DNA from 3 places in the Paenibacillus sp. FSL L8-0333 genome. Region 3 is predicted to be linked to each of the others. Evidence: riboswitches for the same ligand, from Rfam matches in the RefSeq annotation. Region 3 holds a riboswitch; each other region holds the start of a gene.
The links. Region 3 has a riboswitch for cyclic di-AMP ahead of NYE72_RS16550 (APC family permease). Riboswitches for the same ligand answer to the same signal wherever they lie in the genome.
Positions count from the first base shown of each region.

Region 1: linked by a shared signal. The riboswitch ahead of NYE72_RS02675 (hypothetical protein) and the one ahead of NYE72_RS16550 (APC family permease) in region 3 are both predicted to bind cyclic di-AMP.
Region 2: linked by a shared signal. The riboswitch ahead of NYE72_RS00540 (C40 family peptidase) and the one ahead of NYE72_RS16550 (APC family permease) in region 3 are both predicted to bind cyclic di-AMP.

Region 1 covers NZ_CP150186.1:599,290-604,856, forward strand. The annotation lists gene NYE72_RS02650 (ABC transporter permease) at 1-37, shown strand, start outside; gene NYE72_RS02655 (hypothetical protein) at 69-278, shown strand; gene NYE72_RS02660 (hypothetical protein) at 741-1,193, opposite strand; gene NYE72_RS02665 (hypothetical protein) at 1,234-1,755, opposite strand; gene NYE72_RS02670 (hypothetical protein) at 1,770-2,324, opposite strand; cyclic di-AMP (ydaO/yuaA leader) riboswitch at 2,393-2,557, opposite strand; cyclic di-AMP (ydaO/yuaA leader) riboswitch at 2,976-3,165, shown strand; gene NYE72_RS02675 (hypothetical protein) at 3,418-3,834, shown strand; partial or broken gene kdpA (potassium-transporting ATPase subunit KdpA) at 4,051-5,567, shown strand, end outside.
Region 2 covers NZ_CP150186.1:110,280-115,846, reverse strand. The annotation lists gene NYE72_RS00550 (hypothetical protein) at 1-774, shown strand, start outside; cyclic di-AMP (ydaO/yuaA leader) riboswitch at 992-1,130, shown strand; gene NYE72_RS00545 (C40 family peptidase) at 1,188-1,616, shown strand; cyclic di-AMP (ydaO/yuaA leader) riboswitch at 1,965-2,107, shown strand; gene NYE72_RS00540 (C40 family peptidase) at 2,152-2,604, shown strand; gene NYE72_RS00535 (GNAT family N-acetyltransferase) at 2,793-3,278, shown strand; gene NYE72_RS00530 (cytochrome c) at 3,406-3,762, shown strand; gene NYE72_RS00525 (4a-hydroxytetrahydrobiopterin dehydratase) at 3,844-4,131, opposite strand; gene NYE72_RS00520 (hypothetical protein) at 4,360-4,653, opposite strand; gene motA (flagellar motor stator protein MotA) at 4,860-5,567, shown strand, end outside.
Region 3 covers NZ_CP150186.1:3,713,910-3,719,476, reverse strand. The annotation lists gene NYE72_RS16560 (DsbA family protein) at 3-755, shown strand; gene NYE72_RS16555 (disulfide oxidoreductase) at 752-1,216, shown strand; cyclic di-AMP (ydaO/yuaA leader) riboswitch at 1,411-1,570, shown strand; gene NYE72_RS16550 (APC family permease) at 1,695-3,512, shown strand; gene NYE72_RS16545 (iron-hydroxamate ABC transporter substrate-binding protein) at 3,716-4,723, shown strand; gene NYE72_RS16540 (iron ABC transporter permease) at 4,944-5,567, shown strand, end outside.

The sequences.
Region 1 (5,567 bases), 3.1 Mb from region 3:
AGAAATCAGAAAAGCGATGAAAGCATACAAGATCTAAGAAGGCCTCATATAACTTTTAAGGAGTGCTAATGATGTCTACAAGCGAACAATATACCATTATGCTTTTAATGAGTTCGGTATCACTGGCTTCGGTTAGTAGAATGCTTCCGGATGGCTCCACTTTTATGGATTTCGTTCAAGGCGTATTGACCGGTGTTGCTATAGTGGGGATGTTGGCAGGATTGTGGATGTACAGTAAGGCGCGTAAGAGTAAGGCGCGTAAGAGTAAGGCACAATAGTAGGTACTGAATTTTCGGGGGGGATCCTAACAGCCATTTATGGTTGCTGGGATATCCCCGTTTTTGCGTTGGCAATCTCTTTGTATACGAGCTGATATAGCTAACGGACCCAGCAACACTTAAATGCAACAATCATCGAGATTTGGCAAGATATCGGACACAATAGTCGCTATTGGCATGAAAAACGGTGAATTAGTAGCTCTTTTAACCAAATAGTTGCACTGGAGTCCGATACTATGCTCAAAAGGCGATAAACGTGCAAATAATGTCATCTGGGTCCGTAAGCCTTGCCTTGGTGGAAGATGATTAGGGCCTGCTTGAAGACGATCCGAGACGCTCATCGCTCGGGATTTCTACTGGAGTCCGAACGCCGGCCAAATTTGAGGAAAAGCTTCAATTAAAGGCTCCTGAGTCCGTTAGATGCTTCATGCGCTTAAAGATCGTCTGAATTCTAGTTAGTGACTAAATTATAGAAAGATTTGCGCTCGTTCGTATATCCGCTTGGTCGGTCATCTGCTCCCGTACAGCTCTAAGCTGTGCTTTCAGTGCAGGAACACTTTTTTGCAGAATAATGCTTATTTGAGAAAGAGGCAGCTTTAAGCCGTACCACAATACCTTCACAAGCTGTTCCTCCCAAGGTAATCCCTTAGCCGATAGAAGAGAGCGCCGGGCAAAAGAATCAGCACACTGGCGAATACAAGTGCGGTAAGCGTGGATAGAGAATAACTGAGGGTCGAAGTTATCCTGACGATATATTTTATGAAGCTCTGTGAAGGTGCGGATAGTAACCTTGTCTGCCTCATTAGATTGTTCTAATAACATGGAACTGAGTACGTAGACTTCATTAGTATACTTTTGAACACACTCTGCAAATTTAGCACTGTAGGTGGACACGGGAGGTAAGGGGTCAGGCATGGTGAACACGATCCTTTCAGAATGAGAGATTTGCTTGAATCTATAATATAGAAAAGTAAGAGATGGATTTATTGATAAGATCGGCGGTGTCTGGTTCCGGGCAACTGTGTTTCTGCTGGGAGGCAGTGGAAAAAGCTTTGGAAGGTTTGTAGTAGAGCCGTTCACTTCTGGAATTGCTCCCCCCAGCTGCAACACTGTACAGACGCCCTTGCTGAATATGCCCAGCCAAGGATTTACCCTGGAGCTTGGCCTTTAAATCCTGCAAAGCACCCTGAACTAGCTCAAGCTTAACCTGCTCCCAATCTGAACCTTCGCGGCGGACCTTATCCAGCGCTTCCTCAAGACGGCAATGACAGATAGCCCGTAAAAAAGAACTCCATTTAATGAGATCGAAATTTTTGGTGTTGGCAGAGATTAGACAAGCCCCCCAACTGCAACCTCCCTTACAGGTGAGCTTCAGAATACCATAACGGCAGCCTTCAGCCCCTTCCATTCCATAGTGAATAGGCTCGGGTTCATCCAATACAAATACTTCAATGCGGGATAGTCTGCGCTGGTCCATAGTAGGGTTCCTCCTTAGATTTCCAAAAGCTTTAAGTCTACATGATGAGTGACACTAGCCTTTTCTACACAGGCGAGCATTTCCATTTTATTCTCACAGACTGCGGTATGCTCTAGCCATAGTCGGAACTTCTCTTTCCGTATAACAGATAGATGTAAGGGAAAGGTGCTGCGGGATCTCAAGACATACCAACCGGCGCTTACATCTTTCCAAGGCTCCTTGAAGGCTGTAAACCACGGGAGTTTTTGATGCGATGACCAATCCTGCTGCTGTTGTTGTTCTCGAATTTTTTTATATATTTCATATACAATCTTAGAGTCTAAACAGTCTTTACAAGAAGAAGGTGTACTGAATTGGCGAAGGGCTTGGATCTGGTTCTGGCCAAATGCATAACCTACAATGTACCTGTGATTATTTTCTTCGAACCACAAGGCCCCGAAACAAACGTAATTTAGACTTATCGGCTCAAGCAGCCCTTGATGTATCCCTAAATAATAGTGCTTCAAAACATTCACCCCATCCAGCGTGCTATCACCTAATAGGCTCAGGTAACGCAAAAACCGCAGCAAGAGGAGGACCTCTGCTGCGGTTTTGGATTACAGGCAGATATACCTGGGCCAAAGCGTGGCGGATCAAGGGTCTCTCTCTTTACGCTTACGAGGTTAGCTGTCGGATTCGGACGGTGAGAGTCGCCCTACCTATTGAGACTTACGCAGTCTCCTTTGGATTCACCCCAAGTAGGCCAGGTGGCCTGATGGTTCCCCCGTTCCCTGCGAATGCAGGAACTCAGCGTTGATTGTTTTTCATGAATTAGATTCAACCCGAATCATACTCTTTTCAAGATTTTCTGTAAAAAACGGAAAATGTTCTTTTAGAGCGATTTTAACCATATCCTGCCGACTACGACTGAAAAACGAGGTAAATAGGTATTTATGGCGTGTTATCGAGCTCTTTCTCGCTCAACCTCAGCTTCTTGCGTTTCAACCTATAAAGGAAATTTGCAGTATTTTCACCCTAAAAAGGTGAATAAAATCACATGGGTTATAGATAGCGATTAAACGCTCGAAACTCGAGTAAACAAGAGATATAGAGAGATTAGATATCAAGTAAGCGCTATCTAATGGGAAAATAGTTTTTAATTTGCATTATTTTGGCATCATTCAGGTTTTACAAGTCTTCGTGCATAAGAGTATGATTACTCCTGTTTCAACGACAATCGAATATTTGATCCGCTTAATTTCCGATAAGGAAAGCGGGGGAACCAACAATCGGCAGCCGATGTGAGAGTCGGAAGCTGATTATGGGGTGAATCCTGTAGAGGGTGCGAGTGAGCTCGCATCTATACAGGTAGGGCGACTCTCACCGCCCGAATCCGACAGCTAACCTCGTAAGCGTATGGAGAGAGGATGAGTGCAATGTGACCGCTAGCGAGCCACAGAGGAGATCCTTTGTGGCTTTTTGCTGTGCTCTTAGAAGCAAAGCATTTATGGAGGCCTCCCCCAAGAGGTCGCTAAATTCATCATTAGCGGTATTTGTTAGGCAGCGTCTAATGACGTGACACAACCGAGCTTTAGGTTGTGCCCGAAAATGACGATAGGTCAACATCCTTTCGGAGATTTTCGTTGCCTCCTTGTTGTAAATGAGCAGGAGGAGAAAAAAGAGATGACGGATCAGAATGAATATGTGCTTGTATGTGCGCCTACAAAGGCGGGAGAACATTTCATTAAACTTCTGAAGTTCAGGGGTATTAAGATGGCGGGATTAACCAACAATCTGGCTGAGAAAGCTTTACTAGAGGAGCTCGGAATCGAGCAGGTTATTCTAGTGGATACCCGCCATCAGAGCACTTGGTTTCGCCCATCGTTCCCGGTAGGCAGGGTATATCTGTTTGAGAGCAGCTTTCCGCTTTGCTGCCGCTATATTCAGATGTGCCGTACCTGGACGACACAGCCAATTTTTGTGATTACAAGTTCTATAAATCCTAGATTGGTCTATAAAAGACTTGGTGCGAGCTATGTAATCTATTCCCATAGTGGTGATGCTGATTTTCTAATCGATAGATCACCTCATCAAGGATAATGGAAGGAGTGCGGAAGATATGAGGGATCTGTATATGGTGGCTTCGTTAGCTGTAATTTACGGGTTATTTTATGGCTTTATGCGCTGGTGCGCAGGTGTAGTTGAGGATACGGGGAGGGATAAGCTGTGATTCTAGTAATCGCTGTTACCCTACTGTTGTTTATATATCTGGTTTACGCGTTGATTCATCCTGAGAAATTTTAAGGAGGGGCATTCATGGGCATTTTGCAAATAGTCGTCGTAATTGTAATTCTCATCTTGTTGGTCAAGCCGATGGGGACGTATTTATATCATGTATTTTCTAACGAACCGAATCGTACGGATCGCTGGTTTGCAGGCACAGAGAAAGGTATTTATAAGCTGATCGGCCTGAAAAAACGGGACGGAATGTCCTGGAAGAAGTATGCACTCAGCTTTGTTTTAACTAATATCGTACTGGTTGCTTTCAGTTATATTTTTCTAAGATTACAGCGGGGATTGCCGCTGAACCCGAATGGAATTGCCGATATGGAACAGACGCTTTCATTAAATACGGTGATCAGCTTTATGACCAATACGAACCTGCAGCATTATAGCGGGGAGACGGGACTATCGTATTTTTCACAAATGGCAGTCATCACGATGATGATGTTCACGTCTGCAGCGAACGGATTTTCTGTTGCGGTTGCTTTTGTCAGAGGGATTACAGGACAGAAATCAGTCGGAAATTTTTTTGAGGACTTCGTAAAAGCACATATTCGTGTATTCATTCCATTAGCTCTGCTAGTTTCATTGGTGCTGGTAGGATTGCATGTGCCACAAACGCTCAAGCCATCGCTTGAGGTCACTACACTCGAAGGGCAGACGCAACAAATCGCTATCGGTCCAGTCGCTTCTTTGGAGTCAATTAAACACTTAGGTACGAATGGTGGCGGCTTCTTCGGAGCCAATTCAGCGCATCCTTTTGAGAACCCTAATCCACTTACGAACGTTCTGGAGATTCTCTCTATGTGGATGTTGCCAGCCTCTTTGCCATATATGTACGGGTTGTTCGCTAAGAACAAACGTCAGGGCTGGGTGATTTTCACAGCAATGATGACCTTGTTCGTTCTGCTGCTGGGGCTGAATTATTATGCGGAAACTAAAGGGAATCCCGCTATTAATGCGCTGGGGATCGAGTCTTCGCAAGGCAGCATGGAAGGTAAAGAGGTACGTTTTGGGATCCCGCAATCTTCTCTGTTCACTTCGGTAACAACGGCAGCTACGACAGGTAGTGTTAACAATATGCATGATACGCTGACACCGCTGGGTGGCATTACCCCTCTGGCCCTAATGATGCTCAATAACGTCTTCGGGGGAAAAGGTGTAGGACTAATCAATATGCTGATGTATGCCATCATGGGCGTCTTCTTATGTGGACTAATGGTTGGCAGAACACCAGAGTTTCTCGGGCGAAAGATAGAAGCCAAGGAGATGAAGCTGATTGCGATTGCTATCCTTGTGCATCCGTTCATTATCCTTGTACCAACAGCAGGTGCGTCTTAACGGACTTGGGCAACGGTTCCATCACGAATCCCGGATTCCATGGACTTAGCCAAGTGTTATATGAATATGTCTCTTCTGCCGCGAACAATGGTTCAGGATTTGAAGGGCTTGCGGACAATACCACCTTTTGGAATGTTACAACCGGGATCGTAATGCTGCTTGGCCGTTATGTCTCTATAATCGCAATGCTGGCAGTTGCAGGTTCACTG
Region 2 (5,567 bases), 3.2 Mb from region 3:
ATTCTGCTCTTCATCTACCGACTGCTCTGGGGCTACTTTATGTATGGTTTCATCCGATCTGCTATTATTCCAATTCTACTGCGCTATCCGGATAAAGACGCCGGAGGCAGCGGTATGGGCAGACTGTTGTATTATATCGAGGGACAGTTCAGCTTGAATACGGACCCTGCGATACGCACTTGGTTATGGATGCTTCTGGCGCTTGTTGTCTTGCGACTTCTGCTTTCCCCTTTCATAAGGGCAGGATTGCTGCATGAGCTCCACCAGGAGCGAAAGGGCGAGCGTGGACTGTTCTTTTTCCCTGGCATGAAGATCTATGGACTACCTGTCTTAGTCTTTAGCCTAATCGAATGGGTGCTGACCCTGCTGCCGCTTTACTGGCTTGCTCCAAAAATGTACGGGCTGTTCTTATCCTCTTTGTTTAACTACGCTTTGTTACTTCATTTAGTACCATACGTATTGGCATGGCTTATATATATTTTTATCGTGCGCCTGTTTCTTCTATATATGCAGTTTGGTTACACCGGCGGTACAGGAATGTTCTCCTCACTGATCATCTGCTTGCGGTCACTGATTCCTGCTATAGGTGTTTCCATTGTACTTGGGGCGGGAGGCCTGCTCTTACTGCTAGTGTGCGGACTGACGGGTCTGTTCTGTCCCGGCCTACCGGCACTTATAATACGGCAAATCTCACCACTACCTTCTACGCTCTTAAAAATGTGGGGAATCTCTGCACAATATCATCTATGGCGTAGCAAAGCATTTCCACAATAAATCAACCTTATTTGACATAATAAAAAGGTCCCAATTCCTGTATTCAGGAGCTGGGACTTTTTCTCATTACGGATAACTTAAGAGTATTTGCAAAATCGTAAAAGCTCTGTTACAATAAGTCCTGTGCTATTAGTAACAATTTTGTAATCAATTGAAACGATTCCTACATAACTAAATGTATTTATCGTAAGTGTAACTGTCGAAACGTCATTCTCTGGTGCTTAACACGCCTAATTCCTTTGCACCGGGAAGTGGGGGAACCATATTTTGGGTGAATTGATCTCGCTTTACAGGGATCATAGGGAATCTTCTACCGAACCCTTAAGCTAACCTCGCAGGCCTTGGAAGGAGTACATCTTTTGAAAAGACATAATTTAAGAAAAAAATGCGTCGCTGCGGCGCTAGGACTTGTAATGGCATTATCTATTGGTGGAGGAAGCGCCTTTGCCGACTCTAAAATGGACTCTGTAATCTCAAAGACTATTGGAGTTGCCTATAAAACCGGAGGTACAAGCACTGCCGGATTTGATTGCTCTGGATTTACAAAGTATGTATTCAAGAATGTGGGTCTTACTTTACCTCGTACATCAAAAGCTCAATATAGCGTTGGAACTGCTGTATCCAAAAGCAATCTGCGTTCTGGTGATCTAGTGTTCTTTAACACACTTGGCAATGGAGTATCCCATGTCGGCATTTATGTTGGAAACGGAAAATTCGCACAATCGTCCTCTTCGCGTGGAGTGACCATCACTTCACTCAGTCAGGCCTACTGGGCCAATCGTTATGTTGGCGCTAAAAGAGTAATGAGTACTTCAGCTTATCAAGCTGTAGCCTTCGATTGAAACCTTCCTCACAATTACAACTATATGAACCTGAATCTGATTATGCCCGTAATCAAATTCGGGTTTTTCTTTATTCCATAATATATTTTTACACTATTAGAGCCCAATTGAAACACGTTTATTTGATAAAAATTGCAATTATATTAAAAATTAGGTCATTATTAACGCTTACATATGCCTTTCTACCGTAAAAATGCCAATTTTTCTGCATTAATATGTTAAAAACGATTGCCAAGCGGCTTTCTGTTTGTTACAATTAGCGCAGTGAGATTTTAGTAACATTTTTGTAATCATTAAGTTGTTATTTACAAAGGTTTTGTCATGTATTGATTACAAGCTAATCCTAATCAACAGTATGAGCCGAGTTTCCTAACTATTAGGAAAACGGGGGAACCAACTTTGGGTGAATTGACCTCCATTATATAGAGGGGTCATAGGGGACCTTCAACCGAACCCTTAAGCTAACCTCGTAGGCATTTGGAAGGGGTATACACTTTTGAAGAAGAAGTTAGCAGCAGCAGTACTAAGCTTTTCCATCATCCTCACCATCGGAGCAGGAAGCGCTTTCGCAGATTCCAAAATGGATAAAGTGATTGACAAGGCCATCGGTACTAAATACGTATCCGGCGGTATATCCACTAACGGATTTGATTGCTCCGGATTTACAATGTATGTGTTTGATAAGATTGGCATTAACCTTCCACACCAATCAGGTTCCCAATATCAAATGGGCACAGCAATCTCCCGTGATGATATAAGAGCCGGAGATCTTGTATTCTTCAATACAAGTGGCAAAGGTGTCTCCCATGTCGGCATTTATGTCGGTGAAGGTAAGTTCGCACACGCTTCTACCTCACGCGGTGTTACGATTAGCTCTCTGAGTGATAGCTACTACGTGAAACGCTACGTTGGTGCCAAGCGCATTATGAGCACAGACGCTTACCAATCGGTTGCTGCTGAATCGGAAGACAATGATGATGTGCAATAAATAACGTACATAGGCTCTTTTCCAAGGTACTCTTGGAGGAGAGCTTGTTTTTTTGTCTTATTACTTATTTACCCCTCTCATAATTTGTAAAACATTCCCCTCATATAAAGTTTCTGAGTCGAACCTCCCCCATTTTGTATATAATTAGTAATATAGCAATGTCCTCGTGAAAGGAGATCGTTGACCTTATGATAAATCCCTCGGTAACTTTTCATGTTGTTCCTATGGAGGCAATTCACGGAGAAGCTATTTGTAAGTGGAGCTATACGCCCCCATATAATATTTATGGCTGGATGCCGTGGGAGCAGATGCAGGCTCTTGGCATCGAGTTTGGTGATCCGCAGCTCCGGGAGGAACAATATATCTCCATATTAAATGAAAATGAGGTTTTGTGCGGATTCGCACAGTTGTTCCCGATGGAAGGAGTCGTCCGTTTAGGAGTTGGGATGCGCCCCGATCTATGCGGCCATGGTTTAGGCAAACTATTCGTAGATGCCATCGTCCAGACAGCGTTGAATCGTTATCCTGATCGTGAGATAGATCTGGAAGTCCTGACCTGGAACCAACGCGCCATTCGAACTTATCAAAAATGTGGATTTACGATTACAGATACGTATGAACGCCGCACACCTACAGGAGACAAACCTTTTTATTGCATGGTCTATGACAAATGATATTAAATACCAGATATTTCATAAGAATGATTGTATTCTCGTTCATTTTTTTGTCACAAACCCTATGATAACGCTTCACCATAAGCTATAATGTAGGGAGCAGCTTACATAGAAGGGACGAATTGGGATGCAGAAATGGATCATGAGCGGTTTGTTTTTTGCCGCCTGTGCCTTTGCGGTAGTACTCATGTTTACACTTCCGGGTAAAGAAGAGGTAGCAGAAGAAAATAAGCCCACGATGCCGGTAGTTCAACTGGACGCCGCAAAGGCAGAAGCAACCGTGAAAGCCAGCTGTATCACCTGTCACGGCGATCAGCTTCAAGGTGGAGTTGGACCAAGTCTTCAGAATGAAGGCGGTCAGCATGACGCTGAGGAAATCTACAGCATCGTCACCAAAGGACGTGGCCAAATGCCTTCCTTTAAGGAGAAGCTAGCTCCTGAAGAGATCGCCAACGTCGCACTCTGGCTCTCAGAGAAAAAGTAACCAGCCAAGCAACCAAAAACGCCCGTGTATGAGATAGGTGACTATCTGTGCACGGGCGTTTATTTTATGATTTTGGCTAAACTAATGATTTTTTTCAAAGGCTTCATTAAATTCATGCGCCTCTCGAAGATCTAGAGCTGTAATCCCATCTTCTTCATTAGATTTCAGGCGCAGGGTAACTGTTTTATAATCAATCGTAATATGTGGATGGTGATCGAAGGCTTCTGAAATCGTGGCTACTTCATCCACAAACGCAATGCCCTTCATATATTGGCTGAACATATATTTTCGCACCATAACATTATCTTCCAGTTTCCAGCCCTCCAGCTTGGTGATCTCCTCACGCAGTTCCTCTTCCGTAAATAACAATTCGTTTCCTCCCTTACAAAAAATTGCAGTAAAGTGCGTAGTTCCCTTTACTTGTCTTAGGCGTTAAACAAAACATCCCTTAGCTTCTGAGGTCCAAGGGATGTGCCAGGATAAAGGCGATATTTTCGATTAAATGTATTCACAAATCCCAGCGATTATAACTCGGCTTTATCAATTTTAACACGGGCTACTAACTACGGGCAAATTACGTCCAGACGTCTCCTCTGCCTAAATCAAAACTACTGAAGCCAAATCCTCTTCGCCAACTAGAATATTAATGCGGTGCGTGTCCTTATCGTAAATAATTACGCCGCTCCCCACTTCAATCATAGGTTCATTACCCAGCGCGAAGAAAAGATCCTCAGCCAATGCTTCCCATACCTCCAGCTTTGATTCTTGGGGTAGTTCCTGCCACTCGTCCGGATCCATCTCAAAAAATAAATATCCATCGGAAATTCGTCCGACGGCTTCGGTCAAATCGGTTAGAATTTCACCGTAATCTCTACCATGCTTTACACCCACGTATATCACTCCGTTTTCTTCACAGATGAATAATTACTTACCTTATCCATTATAGCCGAAAAAATGACTTCACAAAAAACCGAATGATGTCGATAAATAAGAATATACGTTAATTCGGTTTCGCACAGAGTGCCCTGCCGCTGTTTCAAGGATGATATACGCGGCATTGTCGGAACACATCTTAAATCTCACGGACGAGGTGCAAAATGGAAATTTCAACAATAATTGGTTTAATTTTTGGTTTGGTTGCTGTAATCTGGGGCATGATCCTCAAGCACGCTCCACTTCATGCTTTGGCCACACCCGCTGCTTACGTTATTATCTTGGTGGGTACGGCAGCTTCTATTTTCATGGCCTTTCCTTTCAACGAGGTCAAAAAGATTCCAAGTCTGTTCAAAATGATTTTTATCAAAAAGAAGTTAATCAGTAAACCCGAATTAATCACTATGTTCATGGAATGGGCTTCTATCACACGGCGTGAAGGTCTGTTGGCTCTAGAATCAAAAGTCGATGAAATAGAAGATAACTTCCTCAGAAACGGCATGCGGATGATTATTGATGGAAATGATCAGGATTTTGTCCGCGATGTCCTCATGGAGGATATCCACGCCACAGAGGATAGACATAAAGCAGGAGCCCTCATTTTCTCACAGGCAGGTATGTATGCTCCTACCCTCGGGGTGCTCGGGGCGGTTATCGGTCTCATCGCCGCTCTGGCTGATATGAGTGATATGAACAAACTGGCTGCGGCAATCGGGGCTGCCTTCATCGCCACATTGCTTGGTATCTTTACAGGTTACGTATTATGGCATCCTATTGCTAATAAGCTGAAACGTCTCTCCAAACAAGAAATCGAAGTTCGAATGATGATGGTCGAAGGTCTTTTGTCCATACAGTCCGGTGTATCTACTATT
Region 3 (5,567 bases):
CCTTGAGTAAACCTAAAAAAAGTCCAAATGTTCCCCAGTTGAGCAAACAAGAGAAACGACGGGTAGAACAGGAGCAACAGAAGCAGAAAACGAGAATTTTAGTTATTAGTTCAATAGCTGTAGTAGTTATCATTTTTGTTGGATTGTTTATGTTAGCTTCGAAAGATGCAGCAAAGAATGTCTCTACAGGAGAACCGGTAGAATTCAATTACAGTGAGCTACCTAGGATTGGTAATGAGGATGCACCTGTTAAGCTTGTTGAATTTGGCGATTTCAAATGTCCAGCTTGTTCCCAGTTTGCTGGCTCCATGAAACCGAAAATTGTTCAAGATTTTGTCAACGAGGGAAAAGCAGCTCTTTACTTTGTAAATATGGCTTTCGTTGGTCCTGACTCTGAGACAGCTTCACTAGCTGCATTGTCTGTATACCATCAGAATAAGGATGAATTCTGGAAGTTCTATGATGCTGTATATGCGCAGCAAGGGGATGAGAGCGACGAATGGGCCACTGAGGATTTCTTGATAAGCCTTGCTGAAAAAGAGAAATTAGCGATCGATTACGATCTGTTGCGTAAAGACATCCAAGAGAAAACTTATGCAGATGAGCTGAAGAAAGACATTCAGTTGGCAACTGACGCAGGCGTGACAACTACGCCTTCGCTCTACATTAATGGGGTGAAAACGGCTGAACCTTTCGATATTGAAGCGATTACATCTGAAATTAACACCGCCGCAAAAGCAGTGGAGGCAAAGTGACAAAATTCCTATCTTTTTGCAAGCGTAACTGCCTCTATCTGGCCTGGTTTGTCTCTTTGGTTGCTGTAGCTGGTAGCTTGTATTTAAGTGAAGTCTTGAAATATGAACCTTGTAAGCTTTGCTGGTTTCAGCGGATTTTTATGTATCCGCAGTTATTTTTGTTGGGAATTGCCACTTTCCGTGGAGATAAGCGCATCATTCCTTATGTGCTTCCATTAAGTTTGATTGGTGGCAGTATCTCAATCTATCATTATGCGGAACAGAAGATTCCAGCGTTAAGTAAAGTTCTACCTTGTACAATTGGTGTTCCTTGTAATAAAGATTACTTGAACTACTTCGGATTTATTACGATTCCTTTGTTAGCTTTAATCGCTTTTGCTCTAATTAGTCTCCTTCTTTGGTATGGACGTAAGGAAGAAGAAATGATTGAAGTAGATGCAGAGGAGAGCTTAGGATTTTAGTTTTCGCTTTGGAAGTTACAAAAAAGCTGAAAAGGTATTAAAATCACGGGCTAGAGGGATAATTGAAGATAATGAAAGAGAGCATCCAATAAGACGCTATATTTGAGCTTATTGGATGTTTTTTCATTCTTTTTTCATTTTTTTCAACGCTTTACTGTAGGCACTTTGTAGACTAATATTAGACCTTGTGAGAAGTTGAATATGCGCTGAATTTTCTTAGGAAAAACGGGGGAACCAAACTTGGCATTCATGCCAATGGGGTGAATCGGAACCGGGTCGAACAGACCTGTACCGTAGGGCTATAACCACAGCCCGAATCCGCCAGCTAACCTCGTAAGCAAGGTGGGAAAATGACCATGCATAAGCATGCGGATCATTTCCGTATGCTTATTTTTGTGTCTGCATTTATGAAATCCACCGATGAAAACAGCGCACGGAAATTCCGTTTCAGCTCCCAAAGAAAGGAACTGTATCCACCATGGTAAGCAAGGTAAAACGACTATTGATCGGACGTCCGATGAAGTCGAATGAACTCGATCATGAAAAGTTATCCAAGGTTAAAGCACTGGCTGTCCTGTCTTCTGATGCGCTCTCGTCTGTAGCCTACGGAACGGAACAAATACTGATTGTACTGGTGGCTGCCGGGTTTACTGCCATCTGGTATTCCCTGCCAATTGCATTAGCCGTATTGGGCCTGCTGGCCATCCTGATTTTATCCTATCGGCAGACGATTTTTGCTTATCCGCAAGGAGGCGGAGCTTATATCGTAGCCAAGAGCAATCTTGGTATTCCGACAGGGCTGCTCGCTGGGGGTTCATTATTGGTGGATTACATTCTTACCGTAGCGGTTAGTGCCTCGGCAGGGACGGATGCGATCACATCGGCTTTTCCAAGTCTTCATAATCATACTGTTCTCATCGCTGTATCTGTTATCGTTCTATTAACAATCATTAATCTTCGCGGAGTGACTGAATCGGCTTCGTTCATCGCAATTCCAGTGTATTTGTTTGTGGTTTCGATTGTTGTTCTGATTATCTCCGGTATCGTTAAATATGCAATGGGTGGCGCGCATGCGAATGTTCCTGAAATAGGCAGCGCCGTATCTAATGTAAGTTTGTTTCTACTATTAAAAGCGTTTAGCTCTGGTTGTTCAGCCCTAACGGGGGTTGAGGCCGTATCTAATGCGATCCCAAACTTTAAAGCACCGGCTGAGAAGAATGCAGCCAAGACGCTAATGATCATGGGACTTATCCTTGGCTTTATGTTTACCGGAATCACTGTGCTGGCGTATTGGTATGGTATTGTGCCAGATGAAAAGGCTACGGTTGTCTCTCAGATCGCTGAATCGACCTTTGGCCGTGGCGGATTGTACTTTTTCATTCAAGGGATTACAGCAGTGATTTTGTTCTTGGCAGCTAATACAGCATATTCAGCGTTTCCGCTGCTTGCCTTTATGTTTGCAAAAGATAAATATCTGCCACACGCATTTATGGTCCGTGGTGACCGCCTGGGCTTCTCAAACGGCATTATTTTTCTAGGAGTTATGTCTATCATACTTGTGGCTGCATTCCATGGGAATACGGAAGGTTTGATTCCACTTTATGCGGTAGGCGTGTTCATTCCTTTTACCTTATCCCAACTGGGGATGATGGTGCATTGGATCAAAACAAGACCTGCTGGATGGGTGAAAAGATTTGTTGTAAATACCATCGGTATGCTGACTACATTGACGATTACGCTTATATTTATTATTACTAAATTCTCAAGCGTATGGATGGCATTCATTTTCTTACCTGCTGTAATGTTCGTGTTCCACCGTATTCATAAGCACTATTTGAACACTGCGGATCAACTGCGTATATGTCCGGCTACTGATAAACCTATAATTAAAGGAAGTACTGTAGTTGTTCCTGTTGCAGGGGTTACACGTGCTGTATTACATTCCATCAGCTATGCGAAGTCTCTAACAGATAATGTTGTTGCTGTGTATGTAGGCTTTGATGAAGAAGACATTCATAAGATGGAGCAACGGTGGGAGGAATGGAATCCAGGCGTACGCCTGATTGTACTTCGCTCCAGATATCGTAGTATCATTCGTCCGTTAGTGAAGTTTATCGATACGGTTGAGTGGAAGACAGCTGCGACGGATCACATCACGATTCTGATTCCACAGTTTATTACCAAACATTGGTGGCAAGCCGTGCTTCATAATCAGACCAGCTTTTTAATCCGCTCGTATCTAATGAATCAAAAGGACGTTGTAGTAGCGACTGTCCCTTATCATTTAAATAAATAAGTAGAAGATTAAAGATGAGGTTATATCCGGAACGTTCGGAATATAACCTCTTTTGTATTTTATATGAAGGAAATTGTTGCAAATCCACAGAATTTGAAATTTATATGTTGACACAGAGAATGAGAATCAATATCATTTAAAAGTGAAGCAGAGGTAAAGGTCACCTTTGAATATCAAAGCAGTTACATATAGGAGGGTTTTTAATGTTTTGGCTTAACAGAAAAAGATCAGGAAGCATGAAAGTGACAATGAGCGGACTAATAGTGATGACGCTATTACTTTCCGCTTGTGGTAATAATAATGCTGAAAGTTCATCAAATGCAGGAACAGCGCCTACAACAGCTCCTACAGCAGAATCTACAGAGGCACCTGCTGCTCCTAAGACATTAACAGATGCAATGGGCCATGAAGTAACGATTCCGGCTAATCCACAGCGCGTCCTGGGTTCATATTTGGAAGACTCATTGGTAACTCTGGGTGTGACTCCAGTAGCTCAATGGTCAGTTACAAATGGCGTTCAGGATTATCTGGCCACTGAATTGAAGGATGTTCCTACAATTAGTTACGATCTTCCGTTAGAGGCTGTAACCAGCTTTGCTCCGGATCTTATTATCATCCCATCGGAGTCTTCTGTTCAGAACGGGATTTACGATCAGTTGAATAAGATTGCACCCACTTATGTAATTGGGGATGAACTAAATCAAGATTGGCGCAAATCTTTGCTCAAGATTGGTGAGATTTTGAACAAAACCCCTGAAGCAGAAAAAGCCATTAAAGATTATGATGTTAAAGCAGCGGCTGCGAAAGAACAGCTTGCAGGAGCTATTGGACAAGAGTCCGCGGCTATTCTATGGTTGGTGCAAAAAAACTTCTATATTGTAGACGAAACCCGCAGCAGTGGTGCTGTATTATATACAGACCTTGGCGTAAAGCTGCCTAACTTAGTAACAGAGATCCCAGTAGGAACAAGAGCAACTTGGAATCCGATCTCGCTAGAGAAGCTTTCTGAGCTGACTGCAGATCATATTTTCCTTGTAAATAGTGATAAGACTGAGGGTTCGGAGATCTTAGATAGTGCAATTTGGAAGGGCATCCCAGCTGTAAAAGCTGGAAATGTGCATGAAATGAGCTCAACAAGCAGCTGGCTTTACAGTGGTGCGAACGCTGGCAGCAAAATCATTGACGATGTGCTAAAAAGTCTTGTGAAATAAAAGTCGTAATTCACCATGAATGAGACTGATCATTTCGGTGGGGAAGGGCGTGCAGATCAAGTATCTCGTGATACAAAGATCTGCACCATTTTTTTATAAACCAATCCCATAGTACGGAAAAATCGTTCCTGCAATTGTACAACATAAATATTTTTGCGATAATGAGAATGATTGTTGTTATCATATAAACCATTGTAACTATTGAATAAGGAGACAACCCATGGTTTCACCCTCAGATTTCGCAAATCGTATTAACAATGAACCCAAAAAAGCTCTACATACCCGACCGGCAGCTGCCATTGGTATTCTTATTTTTGGACTTGCTGCTATTGCCTTCGGATTGGCACTTTCGGTCTCAGTGGGTGCGGCAGATATCAAGTTAGCTACAGTATGGGAAGCTATATTTCATTTCAATCCAGATTTACAAAAACATCAGGTGATCAGAGAACTGCGATTTCCACGTGCTATTGCTGGCGCCTTAGTCGGTGCTTGCTTCGCAGTAGCAGGGGCTATCATGCAGGGGATGACAAGAAACCCGCTTGCGGATTCAGGGCTGTTAGGCTTGAATGCAGGAGCAGGAGTAGCGCTGGCAATAGTATTTGCTTTTGCACCCTCACTCTCATTCACTTCACTAATGTTGTATTGCTTTATCGGTGCCGCTGTGGCCTCTTTTATCGTATTCGGAATCGGTTCGCTTTCTTTTAATGGCCTGACCCCCTTGCGATTGACACTAGCAGGTTCGGCAGTTAGTGCTTTATTGGTTGCTATTAGTCAGGGAGTAGCTATTCTTTTCAACTTATCTCAGGATATAGCCTTCTGGTTAGCCGGTGGGATGGGGGGAGCT